Regions from separate parts of the Alteromonas pelagimontana genome, predicted to be linked through region 4. Evidence: predicted binding sites of a transcription regulator. Region 4 holds the regulator's gene; each other region holds the start of a gene.
What was found. The regulator MetJ, encoded in region 4, represses methionine synthesis genes. The targets are predictions, from matches to a motif close to TAGACGTCTAGACGTCTA.
Positions count from the first base shown of each region.

Region 1 (5,954 bases), 1.6 Mb from region 4:
GGCTGACCCGGGTTTGGGTGCCGTCAACAATGCTTGAATGAGGATCATGATTAAAATCTACAGAGACCAGAGGTTCTTCGGTGTATTCCAAAATACCCTCGAGCCGCCCTTCGCGTGCCTGCTTAAGCGCATTATTCACATCAGCAATGGTGACTTCGGTATTAAGTGTGACACTAAGGTCCATTGCCGTCACGTTGATAGTCGGTACGCGCACCGCAATGGCTTCAAACTTCCCTGCGAACTTAGGTAAAATCCGCTCAATCCCTCGTGCCAAGCGTGTATCAACAGGAATGATGGATTGACTGGCCGCCCGGGTGCGTCTTAAATCATCATGGTACGCGTCAATCACCTGTTGATCATGCATGGAGGCATGAATCGTGGTGATAGTCCCGCTTAGCACCCCAAAAGCGTTATCCAGCACCTGAATTACGGGCACTATACAGTTAGTGGTACAAGAACCGTTGGAAACCAGCCGATGATCAGCAGTTAACGTATCCTCGTTACTACCAAAAATAATCGTGTTATCCAGATCGGCACTCCCGGGCTGAGAAAATAGCACCGCTCTAGCTCCGGCATCCAAGTGTGCCTGGCCGGCGCGGCGATCATCATTAACCCCCGTGCATTCAAGCACAATATCTACGCCCAAATCCCGCCACGGCAACATATCTATAGCGGGTTGAGCAAGTAGACGAATGGGGTTTCCATCAACATGCAGCTCGTTTTGTCTCAGCTCTACAGGAAAGCCAAAACGCCCATGAGCGGTATCGTATTTTAAAAGATGGGCAATGCCCTCAGGTTTGGCGATATCATTTATTGCCACCACCTGTATCAGATTTGTGCGTTGAGTTTCATACAGCGCACGCAACAGGTTACGGCCAACCCGGCCAAACCCGTTGATGGCAACTCTTACCATATATCCCGCCTGTTGCCGGTGATTACTTCAGTGCAAGTGCAGCCTCAACCACAGCATCGGTTGTAATGTTAAAGTGCTTAAACAAGTCTTCAGCGCGGCCAGATTCTCCGAAAGTATCCATACCGACAACTGCGCCCTTAAAGCCCACGTATTTATGCCAGGATTCTTTTGCCAATGCTTCAACTGCCACCCGGCGTTCAACATTGGAAGGCAGAACCGACTCCCGATAGGCTTCGTCCTGGCGATCGAAGACATCCGTACACGGCATAGAGATAACTCTTGCAGCCTTGCCCTTTTCTTTTAATTTGTCAGCAGCTTCAACGGCAAGTTGAACTTCTGAACCTGTTGCAATTAATAGTACATCAGGAGTACCGTCACAGTCTTTAAGAATGTACCCGCCCTTTTCAATCGACGCCACCTGTTCTTTAGACCGTTCCTGTTGAGGAACACTCTGGCGGGTGAAGATCAGCGTATTCGGTCCATCCTTGCGTAACAGCGCAGCTTTCCACGCCACAGCGGATTCAACCGGATCACATGGCCGCCAATTATCTAAATTCGGCGTTGCGCGAAGCGCTACAAGCTGCTCGATAGGCTGGTGAGTGGGTCCATCTTCGCCCAATCCAATGGAATCGTGGGTGTAAACGAAGTTTACAGGCGCTTTTGCTAATGCTGCAAGACGAACTGCGTTACACGCGTATTCCATAAAAGTCAGAAAGGTCGCACCGTACGGTTTAAAGCCGCCGTGCAGCGCGATTCCGTTCATCATTGCCGACATGCCAAATTCCCGTACTCCGTAGTAGATATAATTACCAGCGGCGTTGTTGGCGCTTACTCCTTCGCTGTCATCCCATAGGGTAAGGTTGGAGCCTGCGAGGTCAGCCGAACCGCCCAGCAGTTCGGGTAGCAACGGCCCGTAAGCATTTAAACAGTTTTGCGATGCTTTTCTCGTGGCTATTTTTTCCGGATTTGCTTGTAGCCTGGCAATATATTCGTCGGCTTTTCCGATAAAATCAGCAGGCATGGTACCAGCTATGCGGCGTTTAAATTCCTTGGCCAGATCAGGGTGTGCTTTTTCATATTCATCAAAGCGCGCATTCCAGTCACTTTCAGCTTTAGCGCCGCTGTCTTTGGCGTTCCATTCGGCATAAATGTCTTCAGGAATTTCAAATGGCGCGGCAGTCCATCCCAACTCTTCCCGTGCGGCTTTAATTTCATCATCGCCGAGAGGCGAACCATGAGTGGCTTCAGTCCCTTGTTTGTTAGGAGAGCCAAAACCGATAATGGTTTTACAGCAAATCAGGGTCGGCTGCCCGGTATTTTTGCGGGCTTCTTCAATCGCTTTGCGAACTTGCTCTGCATCATGACCATCTACATTTGCTATTACGTGCCAGCCGTAGGCGCGAAACCGTCCAACCGTGTCATCGGTAAACCAGCCTTCAACTTCACCATCTATGGAAATCCCGTTATCATCATAAAACGCAATCAGCTTTCCAAGCCCTAGAGTTCCAGCCAGCGAACAACTTTCGTGGGATATTCCTTCCATCAAACAGCCGTCGCCTAAAAACACATAGGTGTAGTGGTCGACAATATTGTGGCTACCTTTATTAAATTGTGCGGCCAGAACCTTTTCTGACAATGCCATGCCCACAGCGTTGGCAAGACCTTGTCCTAAAGGACCTGTGGTGGTTTCTACACCGGGAGTATAACCATATTCGGGATGTCCGGGAGTTTTTGAATGCAACTGGCGGAACTGTTTTAGTTCTTCGATAGGAAGATCGTAACCGGTTAAATGCAGTACCGAATATTGCAACATGGAACCGTGACCATTGGACATCACGAAGCGGTCTCGGTTGGGCCAGGCAGGATTACCCGGGTTGTGAGACAAATAATCGCACCAGAGAACCTGAGCAATATCAGCCATTCCCATGGGTGCTCCAGGGTGACCGGCTTTAGCTTTTTGTACTGCGTCCATACTTAACGCCCGAATGGCGTTGGCGAGTTCACGACGAGTTGGCATGATGTCTCCTTGTATTTTACACATTAGAAATGTCATACGTGATCACCAGCGTTTAGCTCAACTAAATTTCCCAGGAGTAAGCATCACTGTGGTTTGATTTAGCTGGCCTCTCTGCCGTTACAACGACCTCGGCTTATTCTTACCCAGGCGCACAACCAGTTCAATAAATTTTGCGGAATTTATTGTTTCGAATACAGACGTAACGGACAGACAGCACTGCGGGAAAGAAAGTAAACCAAAAACGTCAACAATTCGTAACAGATAGACTTGTAGACGTCCAGAAGTAAAGACTGGTAATTTAAAGCAATATTGATACAATACTGCGCTTATTTTTGGTGATTAACCATTACGGAGAGTTTATGGCAACGCATTTATTTACTTCGGAATCCGTGTCTGAGGGACATCCGGATAAAATTGCCGATCAGATTTCTGACGCCGTGCTTGATGCCATTTTAGAGCAAGATCCGCGCGCACGTGTAGCTTGCGAGACCTATGTTAAGACGGGCATGGTATTGGTTGGGGGAGAAATTACCACCTCAGCATGGGTTGATATTGAAGAACTTACCCGCCAAACGGTAAAAGATATCGGTTATACCCACTCCGACATGGGTTTTGATGCAGATTCCTGCGCGGTGCTTAACGCTATTGGAAAACAGTCACCGGACATTAATCAGGGTGTCGACCGTCAAAGACCAGAAGATCAAGGCGCTGGCGACCAGGGGCTCATGTTTGGCTATGCCAGCGATGAAACCGATGTATTAATGCCCGCCCCTATCACCTATGCTCATCGTTTAGTTCAGCGTCAGGCTGAGGTAAGAAAGTCAGGTAAGCTGGGCTGGTTACGTCCGGATGCGAAAAGCCAGGTTACTTTTAGGTATGAAAATGACAAGCCTGTCGGTATTGATGCCATTGTGCTTTCAACGCAACACAGTGATGCAGTATCTACTGAGCAAGTGCGTGAAGCGGTGATGGAAGAAATCATTAAACCGGTAGTACCTGCTGAGTGGCTAAAGAAAACCCGCTTTCATATTAATCCTACAGGGCGTTTTGTCATCGGGGGGCCAATGGGAGACTGCGGATTAACGGGCCGCAAAATCATAGTTGATACTTACGGTGGCATGGCGCGTCATGGAGGCGGAGCGTTTTCCGGCAAAGATCCTTCTAAAGTAGATCGCTCTGCCGCCTATGCAGGCCGATACGTCGCTAAAAATATCGTAGCTGCAGGATTAGCAAAGCGTTGCGAGATCCAGATTTCCTACGCCATAGGTGTGGCTGAACCAACTTCCATCAGCGTAGAAACGTTTGGTACAGGTACAGTGGATGAGAAAACGTTGGTCGCACTGGTGCGGGAACATTTTGATTTGCGTCCTTTCGGACTGCTGAAAATGCTCGACCTGGAGCGCCCGATATATCGAGCCACCGCCGCGTATGGACACTTCGGCCGCGAGAGCTTTCCATGGGAAGCCACCAATAAAGCCGAGGCATTAAGAGCTTCCGTATAGTTAAGGGCGTATGCCCTTGGCTGTCCAAAAATTTCTGATTGATAGATCTGTATCAATTACGCTATGGGCGTTCTATTCACTGTTGCGAACCTTCGCTGCTCTATGGGCGAAGGCTCTGCAAATCCCGTCAGCGTACTTTCTCACCTCCTTACTCATAACGCGACAAAACACGAGCCCGCCTCATCAGGTAGTCGCGTCAATTTTTCTTCTTTCCCGACATCAACAGCCGAAAATTTAGAGCCAGTAAATTATACTAATACGCGCTGAGTGAGCACACATAAAGGTGGGTTAGTACTGAATACAACCCCTACAGAACGAAATTTTAAATAAGGCGATCAAATTTTTAAAACTCCCGTACACATATAAAATCAGCGGGAGATTAAAAAACAAACAATTCTTACTGCGAAATTTACTTATGCCTTCTACACTAAAAATAAACAAATCGATAAACGCTCAACTGTTATGGAAACGTGCAAATGAAAAGCACATGGAGTTTTGTCACTATTGCGATGATGGTAGTTGCCAATGCGACCGCGGGTGAGGCTGAGGGTATCAGCTCAATTACCAGCCTGTATGCATCGCCCTATCAAACGGAAATTTCTTATCGCAGCAAACGTCTGCCTAAATGGTCGTTTGGCGTTAAATATAATCGAAAGGTAAACTTCCATCCGCTTTGGGTCGACAGCATTAGTGAAAATCCCAGCATTGACTCTATTCGCTTATCGGCCGCGCGAATGATACCAATGACGAAATCTCAGCGAATTTTCGCATCTGTACAAACCAGTAACGATCATAACTTTGATGTACATGATTGGGTATATTTACCTGCCAATGCCGGTACTGCTGCCAGCCTGGGATGGCAATTAGGAGCGTCCCAGGATTTAAATCTTGCCGTTGAATATGAATATCGGGAAGTAGGAGAAGTGGATATAAGCTCCCTGTTATTGGGCGTGCAATATTACTTTTAGGTCATCGCTTCAAGAGTAAAACTAAGATTCAGCAAGCATAAAATCCACGATAGCGGCTGCATGAATTTGCGCTGTATCCAATACCGGAATACTCACATCCTGCTGCCCAATCAACAATCCGATTTCGGTACAACCCAGAACCGCCGCCTGAGCGCCATCCACTCCCATCTGCTCAATAATCTGCTGGAATATCTGGCGGGAGCTATCACGAATTTCGCCCCGGCAAAGCTCCTGATAAATAATATCGTGTATTGCCTGTCTGCCGGCCACATCTGGGGTGATCACATCAATACCCTGCTGCTTCAGGCGCGAAATATAGAAAGGTTGCTCCATGGTAAACCGGGTTCCTAACAGCGCGACCTTGCGCATTCCGGTAAGCTGACACTGCATAGCGGTCGCATCAGCAATATGTATTAATGGAACGGAAATTTGTGCTTCAATTTCAGGCGCGACTTTATGCATGGTATTGGTCGCTATCACCATTCCTTGCGCCCCGGCCTTTTCCAGATTAACGGCGATTTTTACCAGATGGTCTGTAAGTGATGTCCAGTCGT
Region 1 covers NZ_CP052766.1:1,144,998-1,150,951, forward strand. Annotated here, with positions in the region: gene epd (erythrose-4-phosphate dehydrogenase) at 1-913, opposite strand, end outside; gene tkt (transketolase) at 936-2,930, opposite strand; gene metK (methionine adenosyltransferase) at 3,290-4,432, shown strand; gene CA267_RS05235 (hypothetical protein) at 4,909-5,400, shown strand; gene CA267_RS05240 (aspartate/glutamate racemase family protein) at 5,422-5,954, opposite strand, start outside.
Region 1: metK (methionine adenosyltransferase) is a predicted target of MetJ. The motif match lies at 3,193-3,210, and genes of this name have one in related genera.

Region 2 (5,954 bases), 1.9 Mb from region 4:
GTACTGACGATGCGAAAAAATTTGAAGGCACCGGGCTAGGTTTGGCCATTACCAAAGGCTTAGTTGACTTGATGGAAGGTCAGATTACGGTTAAAAGCCACGCGGGCAGCGGCTCAACGTTTAAAATAAGTATTCCTGTTGCACCACCTACCGCGCAAGATATTGCCGACGCGCAAGCGCCCGCTAGTGACGTAAAACTTGCTATTAAAGCCAACCCTGCCATTACTGATAAAACCAAACTGCTTGCCGATGGCTTAGACGCCGTTCTTACTAAACCTGTTGAAGTTGGCGCGTTGATCCATATTCTAAATCAATATTTAAGCGAAGATAAAAAATAAAAAGATGTCTCTTATTAATGATCGTATGGCGTTACGCCGACAGTTTCGTCAAGCCCGCCGCGCGCTATCTCAAAACCAGCAGGCACAAGCTGCACAGCAAATATGCCAGCAGGTGCAGAGTATGCCGGAACTCGCTCAGGCAAAGCGGATTGCGGCCTACTTAGCCAATGACGGAGAAGTGAGCCTGGCGCCTACTCTTGCTGCGTGCTGGCAGCGAGACATTGCCACTTCCCTGCCTGTACTTCATCCTGTTACCAAAACGCATTTATTGATGTTGGATTACCACCTGCATACCTCGATGACCAGAAACAGGTTTAATATCGCTGAACCACAGCTCGCCTGCCAGGCAATACGGCTGCTAAGTGAACATACGCTTATATTTATGCCGTTAGTCGGATTTGATGAGCAAGGAAATCGTCTTGGCATGGGGGGGGGATTTTATGATCGCACTTTAGCGAATTTGAAAAACTACGCCCAACAGCCGTTACTTTTTGGCGTTGCACACGACTGCCAACAGGCAGAATCGCTACCCATTCAACCCTGGGATGTGCCACTTGATGGCGTCATCACTCCCACTCAAATCATCCGAACAAAAAGGAATCACTAAAAAGTTAACTGTTGATTGCCAATCGCGGTAAATTTTCAGGTAAACTTCGACAAAACCGAACAGGAGTGGTTATGGATCAGAACGCAAAAAAGCAGGCTGTTGCACTGGCAGCTCTGGAATACATTAAACCTGATACTGTCATTGGAGTCGGTACCGGCTCCACCGTGAATTTTTTTATTGATGCACTCGCATCCATCAAACACACCTTTGCTGGTGCGGTGTCCAGTTCTAAAGCGTCTACTGATCGTCTGTCAGCGCTAGGCATTGAAGTTTTTGAACTAAATGACGTTGATAGTCTTTCTATTTATGTTGACGGCGCTGATGAAGTCACTGAACACAAGCATATGATAAAAGGCGGTGGTGCAGCATTAACGCAAGAAAAAATAGTTTGCGCTGTAGCCAAGACGTTTGTATGCATTGTCGATGATTCAAAGCAAGTGCCCGTACTGGGAAAGTTCCCCTTACCTGTAGAAGTGATTCCCATGGCTCGCTCGTATGTAGCGCGGGAGCTGGTGAAATTAGGTGGAGATCCGGTTTATCGGCAAGGTGTTATTACCGACAACGGCAATGTCATTCTTGATGTTCACAATCTTACTATTATTAATCCCAGAGAGTTAGAAGCCACCATCAATAATATTGCGGGTGTTGTCACTAATGGGATTTTTGCCTTACGCGGCGCAGATGTGGTCCTTGCCGCTACCGATAACGGTGTAGCCACCTTCAAGTAACATTCATGCAAGAAGCCGATGCCATGGCGTCAGCTTCTTGCGCTGGTTTATTCCCTTAGCTTCAGTACGCAAACCTAATACTGCGATAGAAGCAATGTAACGTTGTTTCTGAGAGATAATCTTTAAACCAACAGCACTTGCGTAAAAAAGCGCTTTTAACCACCTACGACTTCTGCTATTTTATCCATATAGACGTCCAGATGTCTTTTTATTTTCCCTTCAGTTTGAGAGCAAAGGCAATGAGTAAAGTTTCACTTCCCAAGGATAAAATCAAAATTCTGCTCTTAGAAGGTGTTCACCATAGTGCTGTGGAAACCTTTAAGAACAACGGCTACACCAATATAGAATATCTGAAAACATCGTTACCTGAGGATGAATTAATTGAAAAAGTAAAAGATGTGCATTTTATTGGCCTTCGTTCACGCACTCACATTACTGAAGCCGTTGTCGAAGCCGCTCAGAAACTTGTTGCTATAGGCTGCTTTTGTATTGGCACCAATCAAGTAGATTTGACCGCTACCCAGGTGCGCGGAATTCCTGTGTTTAACGCCCCCTTCTCAAACACACGGTCAGTCGCAGAACTGGTGCTTGGGCAGCTAATTTTGTTGCTGCGTGGCGTGCCCTCGAAGAATGCTAAGGCGCACCGCGGCGAATGGGAAAAAAGTGCGGTTGGTTCGTACGAAGCTCGCGGCAAAACCCTTGGCATTGTTGGGTATGGCCATATCGGTACCCAGTTAAGCATTTTAGCCGAACATTTGGGCATGCGAGTCCAGTTTTTTGATATCGAAGATAAACTGGTGTTAGGGAACTCTACGCAGGTTAAAACGCTGGAAGCCTTATTGGCAACCTCAGATGTCGTCTCCCTGCACGTACCGGAAACGGCACAAACCAAAAATATGATTGGTGAGAAAGAGCTGTCTCACATGAAAAAAGGCAGCATTTTGATTAATGCTTCTCGTGGTACCATTGTTGATATTGATGCACTGGTCAATGCGCTAGAAAGTGAGCACCTAAATGGCGCAGCCATTGATGTTTTCCCTGTTGAGCCTAAATCCAATAATGAGGAATTTCTGTCACCTCTGCGAGATTTCGATAATGTAATTCTTACTCCCCATGTTGGCGGCAGCACTCAGGAAGCACAGGAAAATATCGGCATTGAAGTGGCTGGCAAACTCGCCAAATACAGTGATAACGGTTCTACTCTGTCTGCGGTTAACTTTCCTGAAGTCTCGTTACCCGATCATCCAGGGCGTTCAAGGTTATTGCATGTTCACCAAAACCGTCCTGGCGTACTTACCCGAATTAACCAGACCTTTGCTGAAAAAGGAATTAACATTGCTGCACAATACTTACAAACCAGTGCCGATATTGGTTATGTAGTAGTGGATGTTGAAGCGGATAAGGCTTATGAAGCGCTTGCTCAGTTGCAGCAAATTGACGGTACGATTAAAACCCGCATCCTGCATTAATCGTTTTAGCTAATCGAAATTATAAGAAACGCCGCTCACAGCGGCGTTCTTCATTCTTTAAAAGAAACTATACACTAACGTTACGGCGGTTTCGGTATCCAGTTTCTCAATTCCTGAGTCTACATTGGAGTTATGATCCAATTTAATGGCGACTTTCATTGACAAATTTCCGCTAATAGTCGCGGTTAGTGCAGATTCCGAACGAGACTTCGTGTTGTCAGAACCAACTTCCGTACTCAATGTCTGCGTAAACTTGGATGTATCAGAAATCAACCACTGATAAGCTGCAGAAGCACGAACAATGAAACCATTTTGCTTTTCGCCTTCTATCGTTTCCTGCCACGTATAACCCGGACCAAGTGAGTATTCCAGAGACTGACGATCGCTTTCCCAAATCTGTTGGTTCCAACCGGCAGCAACAGTCGACTGATAATTAAAGCTGCTGAATCTGTCATCTTTGTAAGAACCGAAGCCGAATAGACGGTAATCTGGGTTATCCAACTTGTAGTTTGCCTGCGCAGAGCCATAGAACTTCTGAGCTGAAGTACGATCTTCATCTTCGCCTGCATCATTTTCTACCGATTCTTTTTTATAAAGCCCTTCGATGTTGTAGTCATTACTCCAGCGCTCGAGTTCCTGATGTGACTCTAATGAACCGCTGATTGACGTGCTGTCAGTGTTACCCGTGGTAAAAATAAAGCCCAAGCCACCTTCCAGAGAAAACGCTTTTTGATCGTCCTGCGCCATGGCATTAGACGCGCCCATTACACCGACAAGTGCGGTAACAAGTACTGTTTTTTTCATGTAAAGTTCCTATTTAATGTTGATACGTGTGCCACACCGACCACTGCATAAAAAGAAGATAAGTCAGTGCGCGTAAGTTTTCGCTGTAAGCGTATCTACACCTTAATCAATGATGGCTGGGTAGGCTGCCTTTACATTAACTGGTGCAAAAACGTTTGAATTATTTAAAAGAATCGGTAAACGATGGACACGCTAGTTTCTGTATTCAACCCTTCGACATCCTGTAGCGGAGCGGTTTCATGACTTAGTACAAATGACAGTTTCATGGCCAGAGAATCAAATATATTAGCAGACATGGTGGTTTCCGACCGCGACTTCATGTTATCTGCCCCGGCTTCCGTGCTGATAAATTGCCGAAATTTAGCGCCTGTATACCACTGGTATTGATATTCAGCAGAAGCTCGCAACACAATACCGTTATTGACGTTTGACACTGTGCCATCCTCAGCCGATACAAATGTGTAACCTGGACCTATGCTATATTTAAATAGACTTTCGTCATCATTCCAAACCCGTTGCGACCAACCGGTAGCCAGAGACGCCCGGTAGTTATAGCCGTTAAACTGGTCATTTTCATAGTCGCCGTACATGAACAGGCGGCTGCCGGGTGTGGCAAGTTTATAATCAAATTGCGCGTAACCGAAAAAACGCTGCGCAGTGACTTCGCGAACATCTTTGCCATCACGCTCCACCTCACTCTGCTTATACAGCAACTGGGCAAAATAGTAATTGTTCCAGTAGCGAGTTTCATGTTCTGATGTCACTCCCGCTTTCACCGACGACGCATTGGTATTTCCCGTTGCGGCAAGAATACCTAATTCACCATCCAGGGAAAAGCTGGGTTCACCATCGTCGGCATAGGCCTGAAATTCTGAATGATAAAGCGTCTGGATAAGGTTACGATCGTCAGCCCAAGCAGAAGCGCTGCCCCCCAGTAACGATAACAGGGACAGAACCAATAAACATGTGACAGATTGGTAATGCATATCTTTTATTCTGTTGTGATTATTTAGCGCATGTCATACACACCCGTCCCTGGCTCTTATTTCTAGGTTCCGTTTTTTAATTAAGCAGAGATGAAACTTTTTCTGTTTCTTTATTTGCGAAACTTACTGCGGTATCCAGTGTTTCGTCTCCAACTGTGAGCACGTTGGTCATTTGCGCGGGAAGCAATTCAATATTAGCGAAGGTTTCCCGGCGATTTTCCCGAATTGTAACGCGTTGTGCGCAAGCTAACAAAGCAATATCCGCGTCAGTTGCCTGTTTTTGCAAATTATGGAGATTTTTTACTGCGAAATACAAGGGCATAGGGAGCCGCCATTGTTCCATTATCGTGCCACTACAGGCAGCAAAGGAGAAGCCAAAATGTTGCTCCTGTCTTTCCCACGGTAATAAGGAATCATCGCTGTTGGTGTAAGCTTTATAGCGTTCTGGCGTTCGTTTGGCGACAACTAATTCGCTTAAATTCTGCAGTATTCCCATGACAAAAAACCGCTCACTGCCGCGAATCCCGCTTTGCTTGGCAAGATGCTTTCCCACCATGCCGCAATATACCGATTCCTGCCAATGCCTATCGAGCCGAATCAAATCCGAACCAAAATGCTGAAAGGCAGTATTTGCCGTTTCAGCCACCACCAGATTATATAAAGCTTCGCCGCCAATCACATTTATTGCTTTTGCAATGGATTCTATTTGAGAAGGAAAGCGAAATAACGCGCTGTTGGCGAGACGCAGAATTTTGGCGGTAAGGGAAGGATCAACGGCAATAAGACGTGCGATATCTTCGGCGCCAGAGCGCCTATCGTCTAAAACATCTCTTATTTTTATACACACGCCAGGTAGCGTAAAAGATTGTGTAGCAAAAGCCACATATTTTTCCAAAGTCATTACTACTGAAAAACCTTCCCGATTAAATCAACGGCAATTATACCTGTCAGAGGATTAATCACAGCTTCTTTAATCCTGCTTTTGTGGATTATCATCGTATCCGAATAAGTCTTGTTGTTGA
Region 2 covers NZ_CP052766.1:842,871-848,824, forward strand. Annotated here, with positions in the region: gene CA267_RS03935 (GAF domain-containing sensor histidine kinase) at 1-338, shown strand, start outside; gene CA267_RS03940 (5-formyltetrahydrofolate cyclo-ligase) at 343-945, shown strand; gene rpiA (ribose-5-phosphate isomerase RpiA) at 1,017-1,673, shown strand; gene serA (phosphoglycerate dehydrogenase) at 1,913-3,142, shown strand; gene CA267_RS03955 (DUF481 domain-containing protein) at 3,200-3,946, opposite strand; gene CA267_RS03960 (DUF481 domain-containing protein) at 4,111-4,932, opposite strand; gene CA267_RS03965 (HDOD domain-containing protein) at 5,009-5,833, opposite strand; gene CA267_RS03970 (DUF1289 domain-containing protein) at 5,903-5,954, opposite strand, start outside.
Region 2: serA (phosphoglycerate dehydrogenase) is a predicted target of MetJ. The motif match lies at 1,863-1,880, and genes of this name have one in related genera.

Region 3 (5,954 bases), 1.8 Mb from region 4:
TTTCCATTCTTTCATTTCCTCTGCTAAATTGCGGCCAAAACCATACGCAAACCATTTTGTGGCGCCATAGATTGAGCCTTTGATACTGGTTCTGCCTGCGGCTGAACTGGTTAACAGGAAGTGCCCTTGAGATTTTCGCAAGTGGGGAAGGGTAAGCTTGGCTGTCCACAGCAGCGCGTTAATATTGATATCGATCATCTGGGCCCACTCGTCGGGGTCACCCTCTTCCGTACCTGCCTTTGATACCCCCTTGCCGGCGTTGGCAAAGGCAGCATCGAGTTTGCCATAATGCTCAATGGTTTTATCCACCGCATTTTTTAATTCATCAAAATTGGTGGCATCGGCTGCCACAGCAAACGCATTCTCGTTTCCCAGCTCATTTACCAGGGCTTCAAGTTTATCTTTACTTCTGGCGGTTAACGCAACTTTATGCCCGCTTTTTACCAAAAGTCGAGCGGTCGCTTTACCTATTCCGCTAGAGGCACCGGTAATAAATACTGTTTTTTCTTGCATTGTCATTCCCTGGTCCTAATTCTAACTGGTTGAATAAATGAAGGGGTATGTATGCTTTCCTCACTTTGTGAAGAAAAGATCACTGGCGCTATTGCGTCGCCCATAATTGCTTTTGCATCACGCCGTCTAGCTTACCGACCAGTTCGATAGCATGTAGCCGCTGTTCGATGTCGTGGATCGGGAATGAAAGAATTAGCTCGTCAATTTCTGTGGCTTCAATAATTTTTCGCAATTTTTGTTCTGCCTCACCAGGATTGCCTACTACGGCATATCGTAAAGTGCTGTTAAGCGCATGTAATTCCATTTCCGATAGCACCGCGTGGATATCATCCACTGGCCTGGGAATAGGACGGTTGGCGCTGCGACGCAAGTTAGTAAATTGCTGCTGGACCGATGTAAACAAATGAGCAGCGGTTGCGGTATCGTCAGCCACCGATGCCATTACACCGGCTGAAACGTAAGGCTGGCGCAGTTGTGCAGAAGGCGTAAAGTTCATGCGATAAATTCGAATGGCGTCAAATAACATATCGGGTGCAAAGTGCGACGCAAACGAAAAGGGCAGTCCCATTTTACCGGCCAGCTGCGCTGAATAAAGGCTGGAACCCAGCAGCCACAACGGCACCTTCGAGCCTGCGCCTGGAATAGCAACAGGTTGCCTACTGCCGTCATCGTCTGAGAGATAATCCTGCAATAACGCCACATCAGAGGGATAATCATCTACATCGCCATGAAGATTGCGCCGAAGGGCCCGAGCGGTAGCCATATCTGTTCCGGGCGCGCGGCCTAGCCCTAAATCAACTCTGTCCGGGTACATTGCGGCCAATGTGCCAAACTGCTCTGCAATGACTAGCGGCGAGTGATTGGGCAGCATAATACCGCCAGCGCCAATTCTAATTTTATCGGTGACAGCACCGACACCTGCCAGCATCACCGACGTAGCGGCGCTTGCTACAGCTCGCATGCCATGATGTTCGGCCAACCAAACGCGATGGTAGCCGTTCTTTTCAGCGGTGATTGCCAGCGAATTAGTGTTTTGAATGGCATCTCTGACGGTTTGATTTTCGCCCAGCGGGGCAAGATCAAGAATCGAAAAAGGGATCGGGGAGGACATAACTGCTCCAGTTATTCGGATTGATAAATTAGTAATAGGGGCTTTTCGCTGAAGGGCAAGATATCAAAAGCTGGATCGATAAGTTATTGCGATGGCTGGCGATGTATTTACGTCAGGTTTTTTACAGTCTCTGCTTGCGTGAGAGGCTGCAATGGCAAAGATGCTGAACAGGAAAGGTCAACATGCCCCAATTAAAACCTCGTCTCTCTTCCTACTAAAATGCAGTTCGGCTTACAATTTTTACCGTCGATCATAATTAACCGGCTTTTCTGGATACTGATAAAATCCCTCACGCAGTAAGGTCTTAAAGCGTTCCATCTCGCCCTGCAATTTCAGTTGTTTCAGGCCCTTGTTGAATAGCTCCAGTATTAAGCGTTCATCAGCATTACCTTTGGGCACGAGTAAATGCGTCGTTACAGAGGATATGCGCGGTTCTATGGTCTGAATGCTGGCGCGATCAATCTCGTTGAAATCTTTCTGCAGGATGTACCAGCCCGTTAACTGATCAATCGGGAATAAATCGATATCGCCGTTAATTAACGCATCGAAGTTGGCGTTGTCGGTGGGGGCGGTAACGATTGTAGGCGCAGATTTAACATAAGCTTCTATTTCATCGGTATACAAATAATCTTTCGTGATCCCCATCTTATATTGCTTTAGATCGCTCAGCGCTTGCCAATTCTTCGGACCAGTTTTTTTATTGACGTAAAAAACAAGATTCTCTACCGATATCGGATCACTGTGCCAGAATTCACGCTCGCGGGAGCGGATGAAATTGCCGTAAGATACTGCGTCATATTCGCCCTTGCGCGTCGCTTCAAGCGCCTCTTCCCACGACATTGCGGTGAACTCGACGACCACCCCGGTTTCCAAGAATGCCTGCGTAATAATATGATTAATATAGCCGCTGTGTTCCATCGAAGTAGACGTATAAGGCGCGTATTCCGTGGTCGCTATCTTAAGTTTAAGCCAGGCGTGGGCAAAAGCCTGAGTGGGGATCAGGGTCAGCAAAATTAAAAAAGTTAGTAGTAATCGCATTGCATCGCTCTAAAAGTAAACGCCAACACTGATATTCAGCCGGTGCGTAGTTTCAGGAAAATCCTCAAAGTCCAATCCAATACCGGAACCGCCGGCAAACCACATGTTTTTTCCTTGGATACTGTCGACATAAACAAACAACTTGGACCAGCCAAAGCTGCAACCATTCACCCATTGCGTGCTTGATCGTCCTGCATCAATGTCTGGACTTATGCGGCTATATTCAGAATAGCATTTAATATCAGACACCGATTTGAACTTATATGGCAACGTGTAAACCAGATTGGAAAGATAAGTTTTACCCGCACTGGCTATCAGAAAAGGGGCTTCATAGGCAGACAGCGCCAGGCGATCAGCAGTTTGTCCTTCAGGTACGGCTAAATTATATTCATAATCAGTGTATTGTAGCTCTAATTTCACCGGGCCTTGTATGTGACGAACATGAACTGCGTACGCCGACATGTCGCCATCGTTTAGCGTGTCGAGATTAAGCACGTCGCCATGCTGATAAGAAGCGCCGACTTCTGTGAGGGATCGTGGAATAAACGTGCCCGTGTAATTCACGCGCACGTTATATTGACCGTCTTCCTGATTGCGAAATTCACCATCATCGGCAATATCAAACGAATAGCGACCAAACTTTCCCGCGTTGTTATATTCATCATTGAGAAAGTAGCCCGCCTGGAAAGACCATCCAGCGCGTTCATATTCAGCTACGAAGCCAGCGTCATAATCATCTTCAAAACCGATATAGTAGTTACCTGAGAACCAGAAGCTGTTAGAGGCGAAAGGTAACAAGCCAAAAGGCACTTTGGTTATTCCAGCTGTAACCTTGACATATTCATCATGGGTATAGGTAAGATCGGCGTAGCGAACGGTGTTAAAATCGGTATTTTCATACCATCGGTAATCTGCTTTATAACTAAATTTTTCGTACTCGCCAGATACCGTCAGACGCAACGACTCAAACTCCAAACCATCGCGTAAAGCGGGTTCCTGCCAGTCTCGGTAACTATAATTTAACCTGACATGTCCGCCGATTTCGAACGGCAATTCTTCTGCCATTGTTATGGGCGAAATTGTGGCAAACGCGCTAATTGCCAGGAACGTTTTGAATCGTGTTTTCATACCGCAATCCTTGCATATATCAGCGAATATATAAGATAAAAATGAATTTTTATCTGCCGTGTAAGTTAGTGTGCTTTTGTAGAAGGGTACTGTATCAGCGGAAGTTGGGATCACAGTGGCGCTACTACTTTACCTGAAAAGCTCTGCAACTGCGCCAAACATCCTTCGGGAAAGGCGGCGGTGAGTGCCTTTCGATCCAAGGTATATAGTGAGAGTGGATTTAGTGGAGAAGCCAATGATCAGGTTGGGGCGTGGCGCTAAAAAACAGCGGGAAAATTTGTGCAGTACAATTTATTTTCAGTTTCTCGGTTGACATATAGACGTCTATACGGCAAATTGACCTGCATGAAAACAATAATAATTAGCACCACCGGCATGATGATTATTACCACCTCTATGAGGGCGGTCGCTGGCTAGTGCGCAAATGCAACAGACACCGAAAGCCCGCCCTCCAAGAGAGCGGGTTTTTTTTTACCTGACAAGCTGTAACGATTGACGTAGCGAAAGAAACCGGAAGGAGCAACAAATGAAAGTGTTAAAGTTTGGTGGATCATCTTTGGCGGATGCACAGCGGTACCTGCGCGTGACCGAGATTAGTATGACCACCCACCAAACCGATGGCGCGGCTGTGGTTTTGTCTGCTCCAAAGGGAGTTACCAACGCGCTATCTTTACTGTGTGAACAAGCGGCGGCAAATGAAGACTACCTGCCGCTTTTTGCCAAACTTGATGAAACTGTCACCGGTATTGCACAAGAGCTAAAAGAAACGGTTGAGGATTTCGCTTATCAAGATGTTAACGATTTTATCCAGACACGGCTGCGCAAACTTAAGCAACAACTGGAAGGCATTAAATTACTTGGCTGCGCGCCGGATAACGTCATAGCAGGCATCCTGAGTCTGGGCGAGTACATCAGCGTAACCTTGTTTAGCGCCATTCTTTCGGCAAAAGGCGTAAACAACCTCATTATCGATCCCGCCACTTATATTCTTGCAGATGGAGATTATCTAGATAGCATCGCTGATGTCCCGCTTAGCAAAGCGCGGTTTTCTGATGTACAAACTGATGGCAGCGTGTTTTTAGTTATGCCGGGCTTTGTCGCCGCTAATGACGCGGGAGAGAAAGTGACGTTAGGGCGTAACGGCTCGGACTACTCAGCAGCCATTCTGGCCGCTTGTATAGAGGCTTCATGCTGTGAAATCTGGACCGACGTAGATGGCGTTTACAATGCTGATCCTAACCAGGTGGAAGGTGCAGTGTTACTGGATAAGCTCACCTATCAGGAAGCCATGGAGTTGTCTTACTTTGGGGCGAAAGTGCTCCACCCCAAAACCATTGGCCCAATTGCGCAACATCATATACCTTGTCTGATTCGCAACACGTTAAACCCTGCTGCGCCAGGGACTTTGATAAGCAACCAGGCCAGCGAACTCTGGACTTCGGTAAAAGGGATTTCGCAGCTTGATAATATCACTATGTTCAATGTGGCAGGCCCCGGATTAAAAGGCATGGTGGGAATGGCCAGCCGCGTGTTTGAAGTGATGTCAAATGCCCATATTTCAATCAGCTTGATTACCCAGTCCAGTTCCGAATACAGCATCAGTTTCTGCATTCAAAGCAAAGACGCCGCGCGAGCGTTAAATCTGCTGGAGGATGCCTTTGCACTTGAATTACAAAACCAGCTGCTAGATCCCATTGAAGTGCGACAGGATTTGGCAATTGTTACGCTGGTGGGTGACGGCATGCGTCATACTCAAGGTCTCGCGGCACGCTTTTTCAGTGCGCTGGGGCAGGCCAGGGTGAACAATGTCGCCATTGCGCAAGGCTCTTCCGAACGTTCTATTTCTACCGTTATTGAAGCCAGCGGCGCAAAAAAGGCCGTAAGAGTTATCCATCAGAACTTTTTCTCTAACCGTCATACTATCGATGTGTTTTTAGTTGGATGTGGCAACGTGGGCACCGAGCTACTGGCGCAAATCGCCAGACAACAACCTTCGCTGTTGAAACGCAATATCCAGCTTCGGGTTTACGGTATTGCCAATAGTCGTAAATTATTATTGGATGGGAATGGGATAGATGTTGCCAACGACTGGAAGGCATCGCTGGCGCAGGCCACAGAGAGCTTCTCCATCGACAGACTACGGAAATTTGTAAATGACAACAGC
Region 3 covers NZ_CP052766.1:947,999-953,952, reverse strand. Annotated here, with positions in the region: gene CA267_RS04415 (SDR family oxidoreductase) at 1-513, opposite strand, end outside; gene CA267_RS04410 (LLM class flavin-dependent oxidoreductase) at 602-1,624, opposite strand; gene CA267_RS04405 (substrate-binding periplasmic protein) at 1,865-2,662, opposite strand; gene CA267_RS04400 (porin) at 2,672-3,790, opposite strand; gene thrA (bifunctional aspartate kinase/homoserine dehydrogenase I) at 4,317-5,954, shown strand, end outside.
Region 3: thrA (bifunctional aspartate kinase/homoserine dehydrogenase I) is a predicted target of MetJ. The motif match lies at 4,108-4,125, and genes of this name have one in related genera.

Region 4 (5,954 bases):
CCACGAGAAACATAATCACGTTGAGCCATAAATGGCACTCATTCCTACTTAATGAAAATTTATATGCAGTAGCCATTGTCTCATTTTGCCGCTCGTGCGACAGCGCGTAAACGTTAATGACTAAGCAAAGAGACAAGATTCACTGATAACCGCGGCTCCAGTGTAACCGTTATAAGCGTAAAATGCTGCCCGGATATTACGCAAAAACTCTATGCCACTGCAAACTATGTAAAATCTGTAGGATCGACATCCAGCGCCCAGCGTACTCGACTGGCTAACGGCTGAGCAGCTATTGCCGGAAGTGCCAGCCGAACCACATTGTGAAGCGGCTTTCGATGCGCGGCCTGGGCAACTAAAATGAACCGATATCGGCCTTGGCGTTTTTCCATCAAACTGGGCATGGGCCCCATTACTTGCAATTGCGCATCTTCCAGATACTGTCTTGCCTGCTGCAAAAATGTAAACGCCTGCTCGGCTTGAACTGCCTCTGCGCGCAACAAGATCTGAGACTGAAACGGTGGCAGCAGCGCCATTTTTCTTTCTAACAAAGCGTGCCTCGCAAAATGGTGATAGCCGTTTTGCACCAAGTCCTGTAACAGCGGGTGAGCCGGATTATGGCTTTGTAACCACATTTCACCTGGCTTAGTGGCTCGCCCCGCACGCCCGGCAAGCTGGGTGATCAACTGTGCCAGCTTTTCGGCCGCCCGAAAATCTGCGCTAAATAACGCACCATCGCAATCAAGTACCACTACCAGCGTAACGTGAGGAAAATGATGTCCTTTAGACAGGATTTGCGTGCCTATCAGTAACTGGTATTTTTGCTGATTAATATCCTGCAATATTTGCTGCAACTTATCTTTTCCCCGTACCGAATCGCTGTCGATTCGCACCTGCGACGCATTAGGAAACAACTGCGTTAAACCTTGCTCAAGTTGCTCAGTTCCCACCCCTTCGGTTACTAAATCCGGGCTGTGGCAATGAGAGCAGGATGAAGGTATTGGTCTGGTGGCACCACAGTGATGGCACTGTAAGCGGCGATGACCACGATGCACGGTAAAGGGTCGCTCACAACGATGACATTGTTCTACCTCGCCGCAATGATGGCACAGAATTGCAGGCGCAAATCCCCGCCGATTAATAAACACCAGCACCTGATTCCCCTGCTCAAGATGTTGGCGAATAATCTTTAACATTCCCTCAGCAATACCAAAACGCACGGGTTGATCTTTTATATCCAGAATATGCTGGCGAGTGACTTGCGCGCCACCGGCTCTACGCGTGAGCTGAAGGTGACCATACCGTTTTCCCAGCGCATTCTGTAATGTTTCCAGCGATGGCGTGGCGGTACCCATTACCAGCGGCATCTGCGATTCCTGCGCACGCATGACTGCAAGATCCCGCGCGTGATAACGCAGCCCATCCTGCTGCTTAAATGATTCGTCATGTTCTTCATCAACAATTAACATGCCGGGATATTTAAGTGGGGTAAAAATAGCTGAACGAGTGCCAATAATAATTCCCAGCTCGCCATCACGCGCTTGCTGCCACACTCTTAGTCTGGCGCTGTCATTGAGCTGCGAGTGCAAAACCCCTACTTCTATGCCAAAGCGTTGACGAAAGCGATCCACCGTTTGGGGCGTTAACCCAATCTCCGGCACCAGAATTAACACCTGTTTACCCGCCTGAAGTACTGGCTCAATGGCTTGTAGATAAACTTCGGTTTTTCCGCTACCTGTTACGCCTTCAAGCAGAAATGGCGCAAACTTTCCGGTTTGCTGATTAATCGCCGTGACAGCAATGGCCTGTTCGGGATCGGGCACCGGTCTTTCAGCTATCTTCAGCTTTCCCAACCATGATTTATCTTCGATACTGGCTGGCTTTTCAAAGGTTTCGATTAGGCCTTTTTCTTTGACTGCGTTAATTATTGAGGCGGAATACTGCTCCCGTAGCAATGACAGCTCTAACGGGCTTTCCTGCAACGCCATTATCAAGGCGTACTGCTTCTTCGCGCGTTTCAAGGTGTGCAATGTTTCGACATCTACGCTGTTGGCAACTTTGTAAAACTGCATGGGTTGCGGTTGCGCAGATTCCCCTTTGCGCAGTAGCACCGGCAGCATCGTATGAGCTACTTCACCAACCGGATGGTGGTAGTATTGTGACAGCCAGTGGCAGAGTGAGAGGAGCAATCCATCAAGCACAGGTTGCTCATCATAAATTTTTTTAATGGGCTTTATTTTTTCTGGTGAAGCCGGTCTGGGGGCGTCTTTTATTACTACCCCAATAAGCTCGCGATTGCCGAATGGCACCAACACCCGTAAACCTGGCACAAGTGTCCTATCTGAAAAGTAAGTGAAAGTTTGCCTCAGAGGTACTGGTACTGCGACCTCGATAAATGCCATATTGCCGCTCACTCCCCTTGAAAACCAGCACAGCCGGCACTATTTAGTTAACTATACCCAATCCTGTGCGGGGGGAATAGCGATTAGATTTTCATCAACTTAATTGCAAAATCCCTTGATCGGGAAGGCGCCATACATTAATATGCGCCGCTCTTTACGGCAAGGCTGTTTCAAGTCTTGTATTTAATATAAGTTGCGTATGGTGTTCAGCTTCGGGCTGGATTGCGATACGGCCTGATTCTGAGGTAACCCATGAAACAAGATATTCATCCTACATACGAAAAAATGACTGCAACTTGTTCTTGCGGTAACGTTATTGAAGTTCGTTCTACTTTAGGTAAAGATTTAAACTTGGACGTATGTTCAAACTGTCACCCGTTCTATACTGGTAAACAACGTAACGTTGATACCGGTGGTCGTGTAGACCGCTTTAAAAAGCGTTTCGGTGCTTTGGCCAAAAAATAAGCCTCAATCCGTTTCAAAGAAAAGCGCCTTATGGCGCTTTTTTTATCTCTGTTGTTTTTTCCAATCAGCGTTAGGCAATATCTTCCTCCTCGCGCCCCCGCACCAGACGAAATAATTATCCTACACTCCATGTATAGCAATATCGGCTGCAAGCTTGCCACCTGCTTACATCACTCAGCGAGAATTGAAAGGAAACATCCTCATCAGATATGTGCTATGAATAGTGCTGTGGTACAGTTGCTCGAAAAACAACGTGCTGGGCGTTCTATATATGGCGTAACGCGTGTTGGCTTATTCTAAACACGGAACCAAAGCCGCCCTCAAGCTGCTGAAAACTGTGACGGATTGGCGAAACCTCAAACCCTCATTAAAGGACACTGGAAATAATGTCAGATTTTAGACAACGCGCTCTCGATTATCATGCTTATCCTACCCCAGGCAAAATTCGGGTTGAGTTATCAAAGCCCGCAGATAGTGTTGATGATCTTGCTTTGGCTTATAGTCCGGGCGTGGCTGAGCCAGTTAAAGAAATTGCGGAAGATCCAGAAGCTGCATATCGCTATACCGCGAAAGGAAATATGGTCGCCGTTATCACCAACGGCACCGCGATTCTTGGGCTTGGCAATCTTGGTCCTCTCGCATCAAAACCGGTAATGGAAGGTAAAGCATTACTGTTCAAGCGCTTCGCAGGCCTTGATGCCATTGACATAGAAGTCAAACATCGCACCACTGAAGAATTTATCAACACGGTGGCAAATATCGCCGACACATTCGGCGGTATTAATCTAGAAGACATTAAAGCGCCCGAATGTTTTGAAATTGAGCAAGAGCTAATCAAACGCTGTAAAATTCCCGTTTTTCATGACGACCAACATGGCACCGCCATTGTGACTGCTGCTGGAATGTTGAATGCGCTGGAAATTCAAGGGAAGAATATTCAGGACGTAAAAATTGTGTGCATGGGCGCCGGCGCTGCAGCTGTAGCATGCATGGAGCTACTGATAAAATGCGGTGCCCAGCGGGAGCGAATTTATATGCTCGACCGTAAAGGGGTTATCCACACTCGCCGCGAGGGCCTGACTGAGCATAAGGCCCTGTTCGCGAACAATACCGATAAGCGTACGCTGGAAGATGTAATGGACGGCGCGGATATTTTTGTGGGCGTGTCAGGACCTGACGTATTACCGCCAGAAACGCTGGCGCTTATGGCCGCTAATCCAATTGTATTTGCGTGCTCCAATCCGGATCCGGAAATTAAGCCAGAATTAGCCCATGCAGTACGTTCTGATTTAATTATGGCTACGGGCCGTTCCGATTACCCCAATCAGGTAAACAACGTGCTGTGTTTTCCGTTTATATTCCGGGGCGCGCTGGATGTGCGAGCCTCAGCCATTAATGACGAAATGAAAGTAGCAGCAGTAGAAGCCATTCGTGCCATTACAAAAGAGCCTGTTCCAGAAGAAGTATTGAAAGCCAGCCGCTCCAAAACATTATCCTTCGGTAAAGAATACATTATTCCCAAGCCAATGGACCCAAGACTGTGTTCGCAAATTGCCACAGCCGTGGCAAACGCCGCAATTAGATCAGGTGTTGCCCGTGTCGAATCTTTAACCGAAAACTACATGAAATAACCGGACAATATAAACGGCGCATAGACGCCACCTTGAGCAAGGTGGCGCAAAATCTACCACTGTTATTGCATTAAGATCATCCGCAGCGCTTCCCGCAAAACATTACAATAATGTGAGCACAACCATGCCGTTTGTCTGCATGTAAAATTCGCTATTCTTCATCATCCACCGCAGGGTCAATACCCATTTCTTCCATCATTTGGCGGGCTACCGAAGGAATACGGTTCGGGTTGTCTTTGCGCAGATCATCATCATTCGGCAAAGGCTGGCCGGTGAAAGCATGTAGAAACGCTTCACACAGCAATTCGGAGTTGGTGGCATGCCGCAGATTATTAATTTGTCTGCGGGTGCGCTCATCAGTTAATTCCTTTAATACCTTAATGGGTATTGATACCGTGACCTTTTTCACTTGTTCACTTTTCTTCCCATGCTCTGCGTAGGGATGAATATATTTACCGTTCCATTCTGCCATTCGAGTTCTCAGACTACTATTTCTTATATTATGAGCTGAAATTCTAAACAATGTAGCGAAAAGGTCAATTCAGCAGTGTAAACAGCTTGACGTCTAGACATTTATTCCGTAGTTTAGACGTCTAAACGTCTATTAGAGTGCATGTATTATGGTTTCCTATGCTCAAGGGATTGATGCCCTGAACCAATCGCTATCTGAATTACGCGATATAGAAGTGTCGTTTGAGTTTTTTCCGCCTAATTCGGAGAAAATGGAGCAGACATTATGGAAATCGGTTGAACGCCTGGCTCCGCTGAAGCCCGCTTATATGTCGGTCACGTATGGCGCAAACAGCGGTGAAAGAGATCGCACTCATGACGTGGTAAAGCGTATACATCAGCAGACCGGTGTCACTGCGGCGCCACACCTTACTTGTGTCGACGCTACCCGTGATGAGCTTAAACAAATTGCGAAAGACTACTGGGACTCCGGCATTCGTCGCATCGTCGCCTTGCGAGGCGATTTACCACCAGGGCTCAGCAAAACCGAAATGTATGCGTCAGATCTTGTCACGTTGCTCAAAGATGTTGCCGATTTCGATATCTCTGTGGCCGCGTATCCAGAAAAGCATCCTGAAGCCCCCAATGCGCAATTTGATTTACTTAATTTAAAACGTAAAGCGGAAGCGGGTGCATCAGAAGCCATTACGCAGTTTTTTTTCGACACCAGCGTCTTTCTGCGATATCGCGACCGTGCTGCTGCTGCAGGCATCGACATTGATTTGGTGCCGGGTATCTTACCTGTAACTAATTATCAGACCCTAATCAAGTTTGCCGGTTTTACCAATGTTCATGTTCCGGGCTGGCTACATAAAATGTATGAAGGCCTGGATGAAGACGATCAGGCGACGCGCAATTTACTTGGTGCCAATATTGCTATGGAAATGGTGAAAGTAATGGCGAAAGAAGGCGTGAAGCATTTCCATTTTTACACCCTGAACCGCAGCGA
Region 4 covers NZ_CP052766.1:2,743,448-2,749,401, reverse strand. Annotated here, with positions in the region: gene CA267_RS12060 (SPOR domain-containing protein) at 1-29, opposite strand, end outside; gene priA (primosomal protein N') at 225-2,399, opposite strand; gene rpmE (50S ribosomal protein L31) at 2,652-2,864, shown strand; gene CA267_RS12045 (malic enzyme-like NAD(P)-binding protein) at 3,251-4,495, shown strand; gene metJ (met regulon transcriptional regulator MetJ) at 4,647-4,967, opposite strand; gene metF (methylenetetrahydrofolate reductase) at 5,116-5,954, shown strand, end outside.